4 regions of the Agarivorans sp. Alg241-V36 genome follow, and region 1 is predicted to be linked to each of the others. Evidence: predicted binding sites of a transcription regulator. Region 1 holds the regulator's gene; each other region holds the start of a gene.
The links. The regulator sigma-54, encoded in region 1, starts transcription at its own class of promoters, with help from an activator protein. The targets are predictions, from matches to a motif close to GTTGGCACGNNNNTNGNNT.
Positions count from the first base shown of each region.

Region 1 (4,378 bases):
TAAACACTGTCTGGCAGGCTTCGTAGTACGTAAGCAATGTCGTCGGTGTCCATGCCTTCAGTTGCTGCCGCCAAGGTTTCTGGCGCCATTAACTGAAGTAGCCCTTCCATCACATCTTCGTTGAGCTCTTCGAGGATTTCACCGTGTTGCTCTGGATCGGTAAGTTGCCAAAGTACTTTACGCCCTGCTGGTGGACTGGATTCAAGCAATAGCGCTACGTCACAGGGAGGCATTTGATGAAGCATGCGCCTAACATGCACGAACATTCCACTGTCTAGAGCTTGATTTAGCTCCTGTAAGCGTTTGTGCTGATTAGGGTTTAACTCCATCTCTTCAGGCATAAGCGATCCCTATTGTTTTGTTGGCATGTACCGCTTGCTAATTGTAGCTCGGCTTTGTTGCGTATTGATTTATTCTTCGTTGAAGTTGGCTTCCACCAAGGCTTGTACCGCATCCAACGCGGCTTCTGCGTCGGCTCCCTCCGACTCAATGGTTAAGGTACTTCCTTGGGCGCTGGCTAACACTAATAAGCCCATGACACTGGCGGCAGATGCGGTTTTCTCGCCATCAATGATGGTGAGTTCAGCGTCAAACTGTTGCGCTAGTTCTACTAACTTTGTTGCTGGGCGTGCATGCAAGCCTAGTTTGTTTTTAACAACCATTTGTCTAGTGAGCTTCAAGGCGATGCTCCAGGGTGCGGTGACGTCGTTGCACTTTTCGCTGGGCGCTAAAGTGGCTAGCCAGCTGCTCAGCGACATACACCGAGCGATGTTGACCACCGGTACAACCAATGGCAATGGTTAAGTAGGCGCGGTTATTGGCTTCCAAATGCGGTAACCAAGATTCTAATAGCTGGCTGATTTGCTCGACGTATTGGTTAACTAAAGGCTGCGCAGACAAATACTCTTGCACGGCTTTGTCTAAGCCGGTAAGTGGACGCAGCTCCTCTTGCCAATGGGGGTTAGGCAAAAAACGCGCATCAAACATGTAGTCTGCATCATTAGGTACGCCATTTTTAAAACCAAAGGATTCGAATACTAAAATCAGCTGTTGCTGTTGATCGCCAGTAACCCGCGAGCGAATCAAGCCGCTTAGTTCATGCACCGATAAACGTGAGGTATCGATGCGTAAATCAGCATTTCTAGAAATTGGCGCTAATAGCTCGGTTTCAGATTCTATAGCTTCAGCCAAGGATAAGTCGCTTCGACTTAGTGGGTGAACTCGGCGCGTTTCACTGTAGCGGCGAATCAGCGCTTCGTCTTTGGCATCTAAAAAGATACTCAGTAAATTTACCTTGGGGCCGGCATCTCGAATGAGTTGGCCAACCGGAGAAAGTTCATCAGGGAGGTTACGAATATCGATACTGATGGCAACTTTGCTATAGGTCTTTATTAAGTTATCGATAAGCGATTGCCACAGTACTACTGGCAAATTATCGACGCAGTAGTAGCCAAGATCTTCTAATACTCTTAAGGCGACGGTTTTTCCTGAACCCGAGCGCCCACTAACGATGATCAGTTCCATGATTATCCCTAAGGCTGATTAGAGTATTAGGCTACCATGATGTCGTACAATTCGTCATCACTTTGTGCACAACGAAGTTGTTTACATACTTGCTTATCGTTAAGTTTTTCAGCTACTTGAGCAAGAGTATTAAGATGTTGCTTACATTGATCTTCGGGTACCAATAGTGCAAAAACTAAATCTACCGGTTTATTATCAATAGCATCAAATGAAATGGGTGGATCACAACGCAAGAAAACCGCGGTGGCTTGATGTTGGTTGTCGATACGGCCATGAGGAATAGCGATGCCTTGGCCAATACCTGTACTGCCCATTTTTTCTCGACTTAATAAGCTCTCGAAAATGCATTGGGTAGTGGTATCAAGCTGTTTGGCAGCTAGTTCGCTAACGATTTCTAGGGCGCGCTTTTTGGAAGAGCATTGAACTGCACTTTGAGTGCAGTCCAAGCTAAGTACTTTATTTAGTTGCATTGGGGTGACTAACGTTTGTTGAGTTTTTCTTTATGTTTGATGACTTGGCGATCAAGCTTGTCAATCAGACTGTCGATGGCGGCATACATGTCAGAATGCTCAGAGGTTGCAAATACTTCGCCGCCGTTAAGGTGCAATGTCGCTTCAGCTATTTGGTTTAGTTTTTCTACGTTTAAGATGACGTGAACATTGTTAATCTGATCGAATCGTCGGGTGAGTTTGGCAAACTTGGTGTGGACATATTCTTTCAAAGATTCAGTTATTTCTACGTGGTGTCCAGTAAGGTTAATTTGCATAGATATCTTCCCCTTTTATTGTCCTTAGATAAGGCTCTTACGTTGGTTAGAAGGTGGAATTGCTAAAGACTCACGATATTTAGCAATCGTACGTCTTGCCACCTTGATCCCCTGATCTGCCAAAATATCAGCAATTTTGCTATCGCTGAGTGGTTTACTGGTATTTTCGGCAGCTACCAGTTTCTTAATTAATGCACGAATGGCAGTTGATGAGCATTCACCACCACCATCGGTAGCCACATGGCTAGAAAAGAAATATTTAAGCTCGAAGATACCGCGAGGTGTATGCATGAATTTTTGGGTGGTAACCCGGGAAATGGTTGATTCATGCATTTCAACGGCTTCGGCTACATCGTTCAGTACCATTGGCTTCATGGCTTCTTCGCCATATTCAAAAAATGCCTGTTGATGATGAACAATGCAGTTGGATACTTTTAATAGGGTTTCGTTACGGCTTTCAATACTTTTAATAAACCACTTAGCTTCTTGTAAATGGCTACGGATAAACTGGGTATCGGTGGCATTAGAGGTTTTACTTAACGAAGCATAGTGAGAGTTTACGCGTAGTTTAGGCATTGCATCTGGGTTGAGTTCAACAACCCAACGGCCTTGACGCTTTATGACCGAGACGTCTGGAATCACATATTGTGCTTGATTTGGCTCTACGGCATTACCTGGGCGCGGCTCAAGTGTGTGAATCAAGCGCATAACTTCGCGCAGTTGATCTTCTTTAAGTTTGGTTTTGCGTGCCAGTAAACGAAAATCACGATTGGCCAAGACATCAATGTGGTTGGACACTACATCTTTGGCTTCTGCTAGCCATGGCGTGTCTTCGACAAAACGGCTTAGTTGAATGAGTAAACATTCTTGCAAGGATCTGGCAGCAATGCCAACAGGGTCAAAGTGTTGAATGCGTTTTAGTACCGCTTCTACTTCATCTAATTCTACGTCTAAGTCGTTATTGTCACTAGAACGCAGGCCTTCGAGCAGTTGCTCGCAATCTTGGGTGAGATAACCGGATTCATCTACCGCATCAATAATCGCTAAGGCAATGGCTTGGTCCACTTCGCTAAAAGGAGTGAGTTGCATTTGCCATAACAAGTGATCTTGCAGGGAATCGACAGTTTCGCCTTGAAACACCATGTCGTTGTCATCACTCGCCGCACCGCTTGAAGAACTAGCAGGGGCTGAACTGGCGCTGTAGATATCATCCCAAGTGGAATCAACCGGTAAGTCATCGGAGACGGTTTCTTGGTTAATGGCATCGCCAGCTTCAATTTGACTATTGTCTATATCGGCGGTGGATTCAGCTTCGGTAGATTTCTCATTGGCTGATTTAGCGTCAGTTGTGTCACCATCACTCGCGTGAGACTCATCCGCCTCAAGTAGAGGGTTACTTTCCAGAGCCTCTTGAATCTCTTGCTGTAAATCCAGTGTTGAAAGCTGGAGTAAGCGAATGGCCTGTTGTAACTGGGGAGTCATGGTTAACTGCTGACCAAGACGCAACTGCAAAGATGCTTTCATTAACTACCGCTGTTCCTTCTTCTTATTGTGTTTTTGAAAACTTACACTTTAACTATAGCTTGAATTGTTCGCCGAGATAAACTCGTTTCACATGCTCGTTTTCAAGAATTTCTTCTGGTTTTCCTGAGGCTATCAATTCGCCTTGGCTAACGATATAGGCATGCTCACAAACATCGAGAGTTTCTCTCACATTGTGGTCGGTAATGAGTACACCTAGACCGCGATCACGCAGGTGTTCAATAATCTTTTTAATATCGATAACAGAAATAGGATCTACCCCTGCAAAGGGTTCGTCAAGCAAAATAAACTTAGGGGCGGCCGCAAGCGCTCGGGCAATCTCGACTCTTCGGCGTTCGCCACCCGACAAGCTCATGCCGAGGTTTTTGCGAATATGACCAATATGAAATTCTTCCAGCAGATCGTCTAACGCACCGATTTGTTGTTCTTTATCGAGGTCTTTACGAGTTTCTAATACTGCAAGAATGTTTTTCTCAACCGATAAACGGCGGAAAATAGAGGCTTCTTGCGGAAGGTAGCCAATGCCTTTGCGTGCGCGAGTGTGCA
Region 1 is NZ_UNRE01000010.1:44,522-48,899, forward strand. It holds gene mgtE (magnesium transporter) at 1-341, opposite strand, end outside; gene G6R11_RS19510 (HPr family phosphocarrier protein) at 411-662, opposite strand; gene rapZ (RNase adapter RapZ) at 667-1,524, opposite strand; gene ptsN (PTS IIA-like nitrogen regulatory protein PtsN) at 1,551-1,994, opposite strand; gene hpf (ribosome hibernation promoting factor) at 2,003-2,290, opposite strand; gene G6R11_RS19530 (RNA polymerase factor sigma-54) at 2,315-3,814, opposite strand; gene lptB (LPS export ABC transporter ATP-binding protein) at 3,867-4,378, opposite strand, start outside.

Region 2 (4,378 bases), on a different contig from region 1:
TGTTTATGACCGCGAAGAGCGCAGCCAACTGGCCATCAAACAGGGTAAATTCGCTGAAGAAAATTTCATCAAGCCTTATCAAACTGTGCTTGAGCAATGGTCACAAAACTACGCGTAAGCGCTGACAATAGGAAAGTTAATATGAAAACCTTGTTACCCACATCTACGGCCGGCAGTTTACCAAAACCATCTTGGTTGGCAGAGCCCGAAAAGTTATGGTCTCCATGGAAGTTACAGAATGAAATACTGATAGATGGTAAGCAAGATGCCCTAAGAGTGTCTCTACAGGAACAAAAGCAAGCCGGTATTGATATTGTGAGTGACGGTGAGCAAACTCGTCAGCACTTTGTTACCACGTTTATTGAGCACCTAGACGGTGTAGATTTTGAAAAACGCGAGATAGTAAAAATTCGTGATCGTTATGACGCCAGTGTGCCCACTGTGGTTGGTCCGGTAAGCCGGCCGCATTCTGTGTTTGTTAATGATGCAAAGTTTTTACGAGCGCAAACTGACCAGGCCATTAAGTGGGCTCTTCCTGGCCCTATGACCATGGTGGATACGCTATACGATGACCACTATAAAAGCCGAAAATATTTAGCTTGGGAATTTGCCAAGATCCTTAATCAAGAAGCAAAAGAATTAGAAGCCGCTGGTGTGGATATAATTCAATTTGACGAACCTGCTTTTAACGTGTTTTTTGACGAAGTAAATGAATGGGGGATTGCTTGTTTAGAAAGGGCAATAGAAGGGCTTAATTGTGAAACAGTGGTTCACATATGCTATGGCTATGGCATTAAGGCCAACACCGATTGGAAAGAAACACTAGGCTCTGAATGGCGCCAGTACGAAGAAGTGTTTCCTAAACTTCAACAATCGAATATCGACATTGTTTCTCTCGAGTGTCACAACTCTCGCGTTCCTCTTGAATTGCTTGAATTAGTTCGTGGTAAAAAAATCATGGTTGGTGCCATTGATGTTGCAACTAACGAGATTGAAACGCCAGAGGAAGTGGCGAGTACTTTAAGAGAAGCGCTTAAATATGTGGATGCAGATAAGCTTTATCCCTGCACTAACTGTGGCATGGCTCCTTTATCTCGTGAAGTGGCAAGGGGAAAGCTTCAGGCTTTAAGTGCCGGTGCCGACATTGTTCGAAAAGAGTTAGCTGCCTAACTCAACGTTATTAGGCAAAAACAAAATGAAGGGGCTTAGGCCCCTTTGTCGGTATTGCAAAATATCTTTATATAGACTTTAAAAGTAGACATTCATGAACATCATTGATTTTTTAGCCGGTAATCTTCCCACTGTTTTAGCTTTGGTTGCTACTGGAGTATTCGCAGGTTTTTTAGCTGGCTTACTGGGCGTGGGCGGCGGAATTGTTATCGTACCGGTTTTGTTTTTCTTATTTCAAGGTTTTGGCGTTTCGCCAGAATCAGCCATGCTAATTGCCACTGCCACCTCGTTGGCTACCATAATTCCAACCTCCATCAGTTCCATTCGTTCACACAATAAAAAGGGTAACGTAGACTTTGAACTGCTCAAAAGTTGGGGAGTATTTATTCTTGTTGGCGTTTTATTAGGAAGTTTGCTGGTTACCCGTGTAGACGGCACATGGCTTACCTTGTTGTTTGGTATTATTGCGACGCTGTCGGCTCTAAACATGCTATTTAGAACGGGCAAGTCAGCGCTATTCAACAAACTACCTGGCAACATCGGGCAAACCACCATGGGCACATCAATTGGTTTCTTTAGCTCCATGGTAGGCATTGGCGGTGGCACCATTTCTGTTCCCTTGCTCACGCTATACAACTACCCAGCCCACAAGGCCGTAGGCACAGCAGCAGCGATAGGTTTAGTGATCTCTTTACCGGGCGCCTTAACGATGTTGGCTTTGGGAACCACACCGGAAGATGCTCCTGTTGGTACCTATGGATTGATCAATCTTATTGGCTTTATCTGTATTGTGCCTCTCACCGTGTTATTTGCACCCTTAGGTGCTTTTGTTGCCGCTAAGTTGGATGCTAATAAGTTAAAGAAAGTGTTTGCTGTTGTGTTACTTGTAACTGGTTTGCGGATGTTAGCCCAAAGCTTACTTTGAGCGATGTACAGCGCACTCATAAGGAAATAGGCTGCAACGCTAGGAGATTTTCATGAGCTTGCTTACTGCATTCTTGATGATTTCTTTGAGTAGCCTTCGTTAGCTGCTTTTTTCGGCCGCACTGCACAACATCATTTATCAGGTGAAACACCTCAGCCTAAGCTGTAGCATCATAGTCCAAAAGGGAGTAATGCTAGATGAGCAACACTCCCTTCTAAATACAGTTGCTTGAAATCATGTGAAGTTTGCCCGACATTTCCGCTCTCCAGTTTCTAGATTGATATCTTCTAATCGAATTAAATATCTTCGCTAGTGCTAGATCTTCACTTCACCAGAAAATCTCTAATGAATATAAAACTCGATAAAAGCGCTTAGAGTTAAGTGGTTTTTTGTGCGCCAAAATTGTGCGCGCTTGTTCTAAGTTAGTGAATTATATAAAAAAATAGAAATACTCCTTTAGGGGTAGTAGTGTTTGTAAGTTAATGATTTTTGGTGTTAAAAAAATGTGATCTAGATCTTGGCACGTCCTTAGCTACTCCCTAAGTGTTATCACAAATTAGTTACTTCCAAATGGGTATTAGGAGCAGGGAATGCAGACATCAGCACCATTAAGCTTACAAAAAATCATTAAGACGACCATCGCCGCTGCAGTGGTTTCAGCCAGCTTTGTTGGCTTCAGTCACGCAGAAGTGGGTGAGCCAGAAAAGGAAGATCTTAAGTTTGGTTTTATTAAACTTACTGACATGGCTCCACTTGCAGTGGCGTATGAAAAAGGCTATTTCGAAGACGAAGGATTGTATGTTCAGTTAGAAGCACAAGCTAACTGGAAAGTATTATTAGACCGAGTAATTACCGGTGAACTAGATGGCGCTCACATGTTGGCGGGCCAACCTTTAGGTGCCACCATTGGTTTTGGTACTAAAGCCGACATTATCACCGCTTTTAGCATGGACTTAAACGGTAACGCGATTACCGTATCTAACGACATTTGGGCTCAAATGAAGCCGCATGTTCCGCATAAAGATGGCAAGCCAGTTCACCCAATTAAAGCCGATGCGCTTAAGCCTGTAGTTGATAGTTACATCGACCAAGGTAAGCCATTTAACATGGGCATGGTATTCCCAGTATCTACTCACAACTACGAGTTACGTTACTGGCTAGCCGCTGGCGGTATTCACCCTGGTTATTACGCGCCTCATAAAGGTGATACCTCAGGTAAAATTGATGCCGATGCATTGCTATCTGTAACCCCACCACCGCAAATGCCATCAACCATGGAAGCGGGCACAATCTACGGTTACTGTGTGGGTGAACCATGGAACCAACAGGCTGTATTTAAAGGCATTGGTGTACCGGTTGTTACCGATTACGAGATTTGGAAAAATAACCCAGAGAAAGTATTTGGGGTGAGCCAAGGATGGGCTGACGAATACCCTAATACACACATTCGCGTAGTGAAAGCGATGATTCGCGCCGCTAAATGGTTAGATGAAGAGAACAACAAAAACCGCCCAGAAGCAGTGAAAATCTTGTCTAAAAGCCAATATGTGGGTGCCGATTACGACGTTATTGCTAACAGTATGACCGGTACCTTTGAGTACGAAAAAGGTGACAAGCGCGAAGTGCCAGACTTTAACGTATTCTTCCGTTATAACGCGACTTACCCTTACTACAGTGATGCAATTTGGTACTTAACGCAGATGCGCCGTTGGGGACAGATTTCAGATAACAAACCAGATTCTTGGTACATGGATATTGCTAAAAAGGTTTACCGTCCAGACATCTACGCAACAGCCGCAAAAGAGCTGATTGCTGATGGTGTAATTGATGCCTCTGAGTTTCCTAATTTCGAAACAGAGAGTGGCTTTAAACCGCCGCAAACCCACTTTATCGACAACATTGTATATGACGGCTCAAAACCAAATGCTTACTTAGACAAGTTCGACATTGGTTTGAAAAAAGACGACAAGATCTAAGCCAAATAAATATTGAGAGCGGCCGGGCCTAGTGCCCGGCATCGAGATTCGCAAAAGGAGTTGTAGTGATGAAAGATAAATTAATTCACTCTCTAGAAACAGTAGGTTTGGGCCCTGTAGTACCAGTGGTTCGTTTAGCCAGCGGTGAAAACCCAAAGCAGCAAGTAAGTGAAATTTTTGAGCGTATTGGATTGCCTATTCTGGCGATTGCTTTGTTCTTGTTGTTGTGGAGTGTATCTGCGGCAAAAGTGCAAACTAGCCTAGGAACCTTGCCTGGCCCAGCGCAAGTTTGGGAGCAGTATCAAGG
Region 2 is NZ_UNRE01000002.1:469,203-473,580, forward strand. It holds gene G6R11_RS06610 (DUF1852 domain-containing protein) at 1-118, shown strand, start outside; gene G6R11_RS06615 (methionine synthase) at 142-1,170, shown strand; gene G6R11_RS06620 (sulfite exporter TauE/SafE family protein) at 1,265-2,095, shown strand; gene G6R11_RS06625 (CmpA/NrtA family ABC transporter substrate-binding protein) at 2,686-4,071, shown strand; gene G6R11_RS06630 (ABC transporter permease) at 4,140-4,378, shown strand, end outside.
Region 2: the regulator sigma-54 is predicted to act here: its motif matches at 2,612-2,630, upstream of G6R11_RS06625 (CmpA/NrtA family ABC transporter substrate-binding protein).

Region 3 (4,378 bases), on a different contig from region 1:
CAAACACGTCGGTACACATTTCACCAATGGCACTATCGTCTTCAACGATGTTGGTTGGCGGCATAATTAAATACCAACCTAGCACCTCGGTATAAAACTTAACGGCTGCCTCTAAATCAGGCACCGAGATGCCAATGTGTGAGAAGTTACGAGGGTAAGGTTGTTTGTTTTGGTTCATGATGTACTTCCTTGCATGGTTTGATGAACCAAGTGTAGTTCTGCATAATGAATCACGAGCTTATCTTTTAGGGTTTATTCAATAAGGTTTTATTATGATTAATATTGACTGGCTACAAACCTATTGCACGCTAATTGAAACCGGACACTTTACTCGAACCGCAGACAAGCTAGCGATGACTCAGCCAGGGGTTAGCCAGCAAATTCGCAAGTTAGAGCAATACTACCAACAAGCTTTACTCCAGCGAGAAGGTAAGAGTTTCACCCTTACCGAAGCAGGCAAGCAAGTATATTTACAAGCGCAACAAACCTTAGCTCAGCTTAATCAACTTGAACTATCACTAAAACAAGATGACCCCTATGCTGGCTTGTGCCGCATTGCTAGCCCCGGCAGTGTTGGCTTAAAGCTCTACCCCAACTTACTGAATCTACAGGTAAAGCATCCAGATTTGGTGTTTGACTACAAATTTGCGCCTAATGCCAGCATTGAGCAAATGCTGGCTGATCGCCAGCTTGACCTCGGCTTTATTACCCGCCCCAGCACCTTAAGCGAGTTGTCTACCCAAGTTTTTGCAGAAGAAGCGTTGGTATTGGTTACGCCGGCACAGTATAAGAATCCTAGCTGGAAGGAACTATTGGATTTAGGTTATGTGGACCACCCCGACGGGGCGCATCATTCGCAATTGCTATTGTCGGCAAATTACGCGGAATTTGAGCAAACCAGTCAATTTAAACTGCGCGGTTTTTCCAACCAAATCGGCTTGATTTTGGAGCCGATAGCCTTGGGTTTAGGTTTTACTGTTCTACCTGCGCATGCGGTAGCGGCTTTCGCCAAACCCGAGCTAATTTGTGCTAGCCGTTTAAGTCATCCAGTAAGTGAAACCATCTATTTGGTACAGCGTCGCTATCAGCGTTTAGCCGCTCGCTTTAACTTAGTGACCGATATTATGCAGCAGTGCTTAGCCCAAAGCTGAGTTAATTCTTACCGGATACATTGTGATTAATATCACGTTTAGCTTCCCGTTCACCTAAAAGCTAAAAAATGTAGAAACTGAGTTAACAAGCTATTGAAAATAATGTTTATTATAATTCTTATGCTTTAATAACTGTCAGTTATTTTTACATGTATCAATTGATGGCTGTGGTTTTTTTACCTAAGTACATGTAAGTAAAGGTGTTGATATATAGGCATATTTTTTGCATTTACGCGCCTGCTAACAAACTAAAGCAAGGAAAGCGGAAAATGAAACAAATAAAAAAAATCACTCTTTTCGCCATGTTTATCTCAAGCATGGTATTTTCACAACAATCAGCAGCAACGGTAATTGCTCTAGATCCTCTAGAAGATGTGATTGTAAGCAGTGATATCTTTGATTGGGTATGGGCATCACCCTGTTCCGGCGGTTGTAGTCAGTTGGTCGACAACTGGGAATATGCCGGTGGTCTTTACGACGATGCACTTAATGCCGCCTTAGGTGTAAGCACTTGGCGTTTTGCTAGCGCACTAGAGCTTGCCAATGTCCCAGCTAAAAACTTATTTAGCAATGGTAATAAATGTGCAGCCCAGTACTTTGATAATAGTCATAGCCATTGTGATTATAATGACCCGCTTGTAAGCACACCAAATGGCGGCTATCAAGATACTGTATTAGTGCGCCTTAATAACCTTTCTTTGCCTGCGCAAGTTAATGAGCCAGCTAGCTTGGCAATTATGTTATTAGGTTTATGTGGCTTAGTATTGCGCCGCAAAACTTAAGCATAATCACTCAATCTATTTGAATTTTTTTGATTTAAGCCCGCACTATTGCGGGCTTTTTACTTTTATCATATAAAGCTAATTAGGGTCTGTTGATCTTTGCTGATGGTTTTTTCAGCAATTTGTTAGCCATTTAGGCAAGGCAGTGAGCGTGAAGTTGAGTGGGCTCAATAATCGCTCACTAACGCTAATTAAATGGCTAACAAATACTGCCCGGAGGGTTCGGATAAGCGAACTTTACTCTTTGTTGAACACTTCTTACTTAGCCCACTAGGTTTCAAAGTGTTCGCCGCGATTAAAGTCCGCTTATCTCGAACAAAATTTCAACACCAAAGGTCAACAGACCCTTAGGACTATCGAGAGAGTTAGCAGGATGCTAAAGGCCACCCCATTAGCCAAACAACTTAAAACCGGCGACTTGGTGTTTTTTTCTGGTAAAGGTTTAGGTAGTGACATTATTCGCTACGGTACCTTTAGTAAGTGGACCCATGTTGGAATGGTGCTGGAATTAGAAGGCTACGATTTTGTCACCTTATGGGAAGCCATTCCCGATTCCAAAGACACCTGCTTATATACTAAGCAAGCCAGTAACGGTGTGCAGGTAGTACCGCTTCATCAGCGAGTGAAACAGCATTTGGGGAGTATTTCTATTCGCCAATTACTCGGTGGGAATTTGTCCGGCGAACACTTAGCTAAGTTAATGCAATTGCTTGAGCGCTTGAAGCTGCGCCATTATGAACAAGACTTTTGGGAACTAGCTCGAGCGGGTTGGGAAGGTCCATTTGGTGAGAATCAAGAAAACTTAGATTCACTGTTTTGCAGTGAGTTGGTTGCCGCGGCTTATCAGCACATTGGCCTATTAGATAAACACAAGCCCTCTAATGAATACACGCCAGCTAATCTGTCAGAAAAACAGCTTACCCAACTAAATGATGGCTTTTATTTATCACCAGAAATAGATTTGTTTTCAGATATATAAACAACACTTTGTGTAAAAAGGACGCTTTGGCTAATTAGCGAAACGAGAACAGGCTAGCTAATTAGGCTTACCTGCCAAAGCGTCAACATGACCAAACTTATTGCATCGTCCAGTCACCCCCTAAACTTTTATGTAGGCCAACAATGGTGTTAGCTGTTTGCAGTTGAGCAAGCACTTGTGCGTCTTGCAGCAAATTTTGCTGGCGTTGTGCATCGAGTACTGCCAAGTGGTCCAGTAGGCCAGCTCGGTATAGCGAGTTAGCTTTACTTAAAGCGAGATCGGCTTGGCTACTCGCATGGTCGATGCTTTGAGCAAATACTTGGCTGTTGCCGTAGGCCATTAACATGGTTTCTACTTCCACAAAGGCTGCATTTACCGTTTGTTGATAATGTAGGGCGCTGTTATTAAACCGCTGCTGCTGCATATCTATTAAGGCATCGTTTCGTCCGCCGTCAAACAAGGTCCATTGCACACCTATACTCGCCAGCCAAGTGGCTGAGTCTGCTTTGAATAAATCATCAAAGTTCTCAGCACTTAGGCCCGGCCCACCCGTTAAGAAAAAGCGTGGGTAGCCAGCCACCATACTGGCCGCTAGCTCTTGATTTACCGCCGCCATTTCACGTTCGGCAATGTTGATGTCCGGACGCTGGTTAAGTAAATCAGAAGGTAGACCTAATGGGATAAGCCCTTCAAAGTTTGGCAGGGCTTCTGGCTCCCCAAGTTGCTCTGCCAAGCTGGTAGGTGTTTGTGCAAGCACTAAGGCCATGCGATTTAAGTGAACGCTTTCCGCGCTGTTAAGTTGGGGCAGGGCGGCACGGCTTAAGGCCAGTGCACTCTCGGCTTTTGCCACATCCATGTCAGAACCATAACCGCTGGCACTAAGTGACTTAACCAGTTTTAGTACGGTTTCTTGCTCACTAATATTACGTTTGGCAATGGCTATGCGTTGTTGAGCGCCGCGGTATTGCAGGTAGTTATTAATGATCTCTGCACTTACCAAGGTGTGCATGCCTTGATGATAAATCTCAGCCTGCTCACCTCTAATCTCGGCAGCCTTAACTTGTTTGTCTATGCGGCCAAATAGATCCATTTCCCAGCTTACATTTACGCCGGCAAAAAAGCCGCCGTTTTGGCGCTCAATTAAGTCGAACTCTCCGCCCGATATGGGATTTTCAATACCGAACGCTGGACCAGCTAAAGGATCGTTTTTACTGAGTTGGTAGCTGGTATAGCCACCGCCCAAGTTTACGGTGGGTACTTTAAATGACGCTACCGCACTGCGGTAAGCTTGCGCCGCTTGAACGCGATTGGCCGCCATTTTGATGTTTAAATTCTGTTGCTGAGCTTGCACCACCAAGTCATTCAAAAGCGGATCGTTAAACTGTTGCCACCAACCGGCCTCAAGGTTTTGTTGGTTAACAAACTGATTAGCGTGCTGATCCGAATAAATTGAATCCATTTCAGCA
Region 3 is NZ_UNRE01000002.1:328,234-332,611, forward strand. It holds gene G6R11_RS05940 (lactoylglutathione lyase family protein) at 1-178, opposite strand, end outside; gene G6R11_RS05945 (LysR family transcriptional regulator) at 273-1,151, shown strand; gene G6R11_RS05950 (PEP-CTERM sorting domain-containing protein) at 1,421-1,933, shown strand; gene G6R11_RS05955 (YiiX/YebB-like N1pC/P60 family cysteine hydrolase) at 2,307-2,912, shown strand; gene G6R11_RS05960 (efflux transporter outer membrane subunit) at 3,010-4,378, opposite strand, start outside.
Region 3: the regulator sigma-54 is predicted to act here: its motif matches at 1,362-1,380, upstream of G6R11_RS05950 (PEP-CTERM sorting domain-containing protein).

Region 4 (4,378 bases), on a different contig from region 1:
ATCAGCAAATTTCTGTTCTGATTGTTGATACTTGTGGCTGATAGCTCTACCAAGGCGTGGTGACTATCAAAAACCAAGGTGACTTCATTGTCGGTGAAGCTTTGCCCCGAGCCACATACGGCATCGAGTTTACCGAGATCCAGTGAGCTATGTTTAACTTGAGTGGCTAGCGGCTCATCAATAAGCCGCTTAGCACTTTGGCCGAGTAGTTGTTCTGCAGAGGCATTTACGTATTGAATCTTTAGTTCTGCATCAAGCAGCACAATGGCGGTAACTTGATTTTCCAATACTAAGCGCTCTAGCCCAGAAATATCTAACACTACTCTCTCCTGAATGATGCGCACCAAGTTGGTGCTCTTGCACTGAGTTTAAGCTCAAAAAGCAGAGAGTGACAAATTAGCCTCCCCCTGCTGCGGCCGCTCCGGCGCCAAATGCGTTAGCGCGGTGCAAGAATACGGTTATGGGCTTAGACGATGCAATTTCCTTGCCTGAATCATCAACTAGCTGCACCTGAATTGTATGGGCGCCGCGATCAATGTTGGTGAGCTGGAAGCTACCCATTTTAGTGATTTGCCCTTGTGGTACACCATCAAGCACCAACTTGTAGCCCATGCTGTTTAGGGGCACCGGTGTAGAGCTAGCACTGATTGATATTTTACCTTCGTTGTCACGAATGGTTTGCTCGTGGCTTGGGCTGGTAATATTAACTTGATACTGAATGGGTTTTTGTTTCTTCTTCAGTGGCGTGCGCGGTGTAACAATTGGGCCGTCGGTGGCTGGTGGTGCCACATCAACTTTTAGTTCTGTTGCGCCAACTTGGGGACGGTCAGAGAAATGGGTAATACCATTTTCATCCACCCATTGGTAAATTTTGTCAGCCGCTTGAACGCCAAAGACTGCGCCGCTGATTAATAAAGCTATAGCAAACCATTTGCTCATTGATAATTCCTCCATTCAATTTGCTAAAGGTGGGCAAAAACGTATTGAAAAGCAATAAAAAAACCCGCTTTAAAGCGGGTTTTTTAAGCCGTGTAACGTTTTGTTTATACGCTGTAGTACAATTCAAACTCAACTGGGTGAGTTGTCATGTTGATGCGCTCAACGTCAGCAGATTTCAATGCGATGTAAGAATCGATGTAATCGTTGCTGAACACGCCGCCAGCGGTTAAGAAATCGCGGTCTGCGTCTAGGCAAGCTAGTGCATTTTCAAGTGAAGTTGCCACTTGCGGGATTTCAGCTGCTTCTTCTGCAGGTAGGTCGTACAAATCCTTGTCCATAGCATCGCCAGGGTGGATTTTGTTTTTGATCCCGTCAAGGCCAGCCATCAACATTGCAGAGAATGCTAGGTATGGGTTAGCTGTTGGGTCAGGGAAACGTACTTCAATACGACGCGCTTTAGGCGATGGTACTACTGGAATACGGATAGAAGCTGAACGGTTACGTGCTGAGTAAGCAAGCATAACAGGTGCTTCGAAGCCAGGTACTAAACGCTTGTAAGAGTTAGTAGAAGCGTTAGCAAAAGCGTTAATTGCTTTTGCGTGCTTGATGATACCGCCAATGTAGAACAATGCAGTTTCAGATAGGCCGCCGTATAGGTCGCCAGCAAATAAGTTTTCGCCGTCTTTCCAAATTGATTGGTGAACGTGCATACCGCTACCGTTATCACCAACAACTGGCTTAGGCATAAAGGTTGCTGTTTTACCGTAAGCGTGAGCTACGTTGTGAACAACATACTTAAGAACCTGAGTTTCATCAGCTTTTTCAACGATAGAGTTGAATAAAGTTGCGATTTCGTTCTGACCAGCAGTTGCTACTTCGTGGTGGTGAGCTTCAACAGTTTGACCCATTTCTTCAAGAACTAGACACATTGCTGAACGTAGGTCTTGTGAAGAATCAACTGGAGCTACTGGGAAGTAACCGCCTTTAACGCCAGGACGGTGACCAGTGTTACCGTCTTCGAAGTGCTTGTCTGAGTTCCAAGATGCTTCATCAGCATCAATTTTGTACATAGAACCTGACATGTCAGTTTTGTATTTAACATCGTCAAACAAGAAGAACTCTGGCTCTGGACCGAAGTATGCTGCATCAGCAATACCAGTAGAGCGCATGTACTCTTCAGCGCGCTTAGCTACAGAGCGTGGGTCACGGTCGTAACCTTGCATTGTAGAAGGCTCAAGAATGTCACAACGAATGTTTAGAGTAACTTCTTCAGTGAATGGGTCTAATACAGCTGTTGCTGCGTCAGGCATCAATACCATGTCTGATTCGTTAATGCCTTTCCAACCTGAGATTGAAGAGCCATCAAACATTTTACCGTCTGAGAAGAAATCTTCGTCAACTTGGTGAGATGGAATAGATACGTGTTGCTCTTTACCTTTAGTATCGGTAAAGCGTAGGTCAACAAATTTAACTTCTTGCTCTTTAAGCAAAGCTAAAACTTCTGCAGACATGTTTTTAACCTCCGGTGTCATCAAAATTGATGGTTCAATCGATTTAATAGTTATTTATACGAATAATCGTGGTTGTGTTGCATAAAGCTAAAACTGTGCCAACACATAAAGTGCTGATTTACATGGCTAAAAATTGATAAGGCATCAATTTAGTGCAGAGCTTTGCACTTTGTTGGTGCTATTCTTGTCCATTTTGGTGCAGTGAGTTTTTGGCCCTAGCTATCATACCCTAATTGGGTAGCTGAAAAACCGTGATCAACTTAAAACTATGAGAATTTGCCGTTTATATGTACAATGGCGCACTTTTTACTTTTACCTCACAATAAAAAGGGCTGAAAGCCGTGCTAGATAAGTTAAGAAACATCGCCATTATTGCTCACGTAGACCACGGGAAGACTACCCTGGTAGACAAACTATTGCAGCAATCTGGAACCCTACAAACGCGTGGTGATGCTGAAGAGCGGGTAATGGACTCGAACGATCTTGAAAAAGAACGTGGTATTACCATCTTGGCAAAAAACACGGCGATTGAGTGGAACGATTACCACATCAACATCGTAGACACCCCTGGACACGCAGACTTCGGTGGTGAGGTAGAACGTGTTTTGTCTATGGTTGATTCAGTATTGTTGTTGGTAGACGCCCAAGAAGGCCCAATGCCACAAACTCGTTTTGTTACTCAGAAAGCATTTGCTCAAGGTTTAAAACCTATTCTGGTAATTAACAAAATCGATAAGCCAGGCGCACGTCCTGATTGGGTAATGGACCAAGTATTCGATTTGTTCGATAACTTAGGTGCTACCGATGACCAGTTAGACTTCCAAGTTGTTTACGCATCAGCGCTAAACGGCTGGGCTAGCTCAGAAGAAGGTGTTGAGACAGATAACATGGAACCTCTGTTCCAAGCTATCGTTGATAATGTTGCACCACCAGAAGCTAAGCCAGGCGAAGGTTTGCAAATGCAAATCTCACAACTTGACTACAACTCTTATGTAGGTGTTATCGGAATTGGTCGCGTATCACGCGGTTCAATCAAAACTAATCAACAAATCACTGTTATCGGTGCCGATGGTAAAACCCGTAACGGTAAAGTAGGCCAAGTATTGGGCTACTTAGGCCTTGATCGTCACGAAGTGAAAGAAGCCAATGCTGGTGACATCATCGCTATTACTGGCTTAGGTGAGTTGAAAATTTCTGATACGATTTGTGATCAGAGTAACGTAGAAGCGCTACCGGCACTTTCTGTAGACGAACCTACCGTAACTATGACTTTCCAAGTAAACACCTCTCCGTTTGCTGGTAAAGAAGGTAAATACGTTACTTCACGAAATATTCTTGAGCGTTTACAACAAGAGTTGGTACACAACGTAGCCTTGCGTGTAGAAGAAACTGAAGATCCAGATAAGTTCCGTGTATCTGGTCGTGGTGAGCTGCACTTAGGTATCTTGATTGAAAACATGCGTCGTGAAGGTTTCGAGCTGGCGGTATCTCGCCCAGAAGTAATTCTACGCACCGTAGACGGCAACCTAGAAGAACCATACGAAGTAGTCACTATTGATGTTGAAGAAGAGCATCAAGGTAGCATTATGGAGCAGCTTGGCTTACGTAAAGGTGAGTTAACTGATATGTCTCCTGATGGTAAAGGCCGTATTCGTATGGACTTTATGATTCCTTCTCGTGGCTTGATTGGCTTCCAAACGGAATTCATGACCTTAACCTCAGGTTCAGGTTTGCTCTACCATACTTTTGATCACTATGGTCCGCATAAAGGTGGTGTAATTGGTCAGCGCCAAAATGGTGTATTGATTTCTAACGCTACAGGTAAAGCACTGACTTACGCTTTGTTTAATCTTCAAGAGCGTGGTCGTTTGTTTACTCAGCATGCTGATGAAGTATATGAAGGTCAGGTAGTGGGTATTCACACTCGC
Region 4 is NZ_UNRE01000006.1:183,854-188,231, forward strand. It holds gene glnL (nitrogen regulation protein NR(II)) at 1-320, opposite strand, end outside; gene G6R11_RS14915 (DUF4124 domain-containing protein) at 397-939, opposite strand; gene glnA (glutamate--ammonia ligase) at 1,044-2,450, opposite strand; gene typA (translational GTPase TypA) at 2,792-4,378, shown strand, end outside.
Region 4: the regulator sigma-54 is predicted to act here: its motif matches at 2,535-2,553, upstream of glnA (glutamate--ammonia ligase).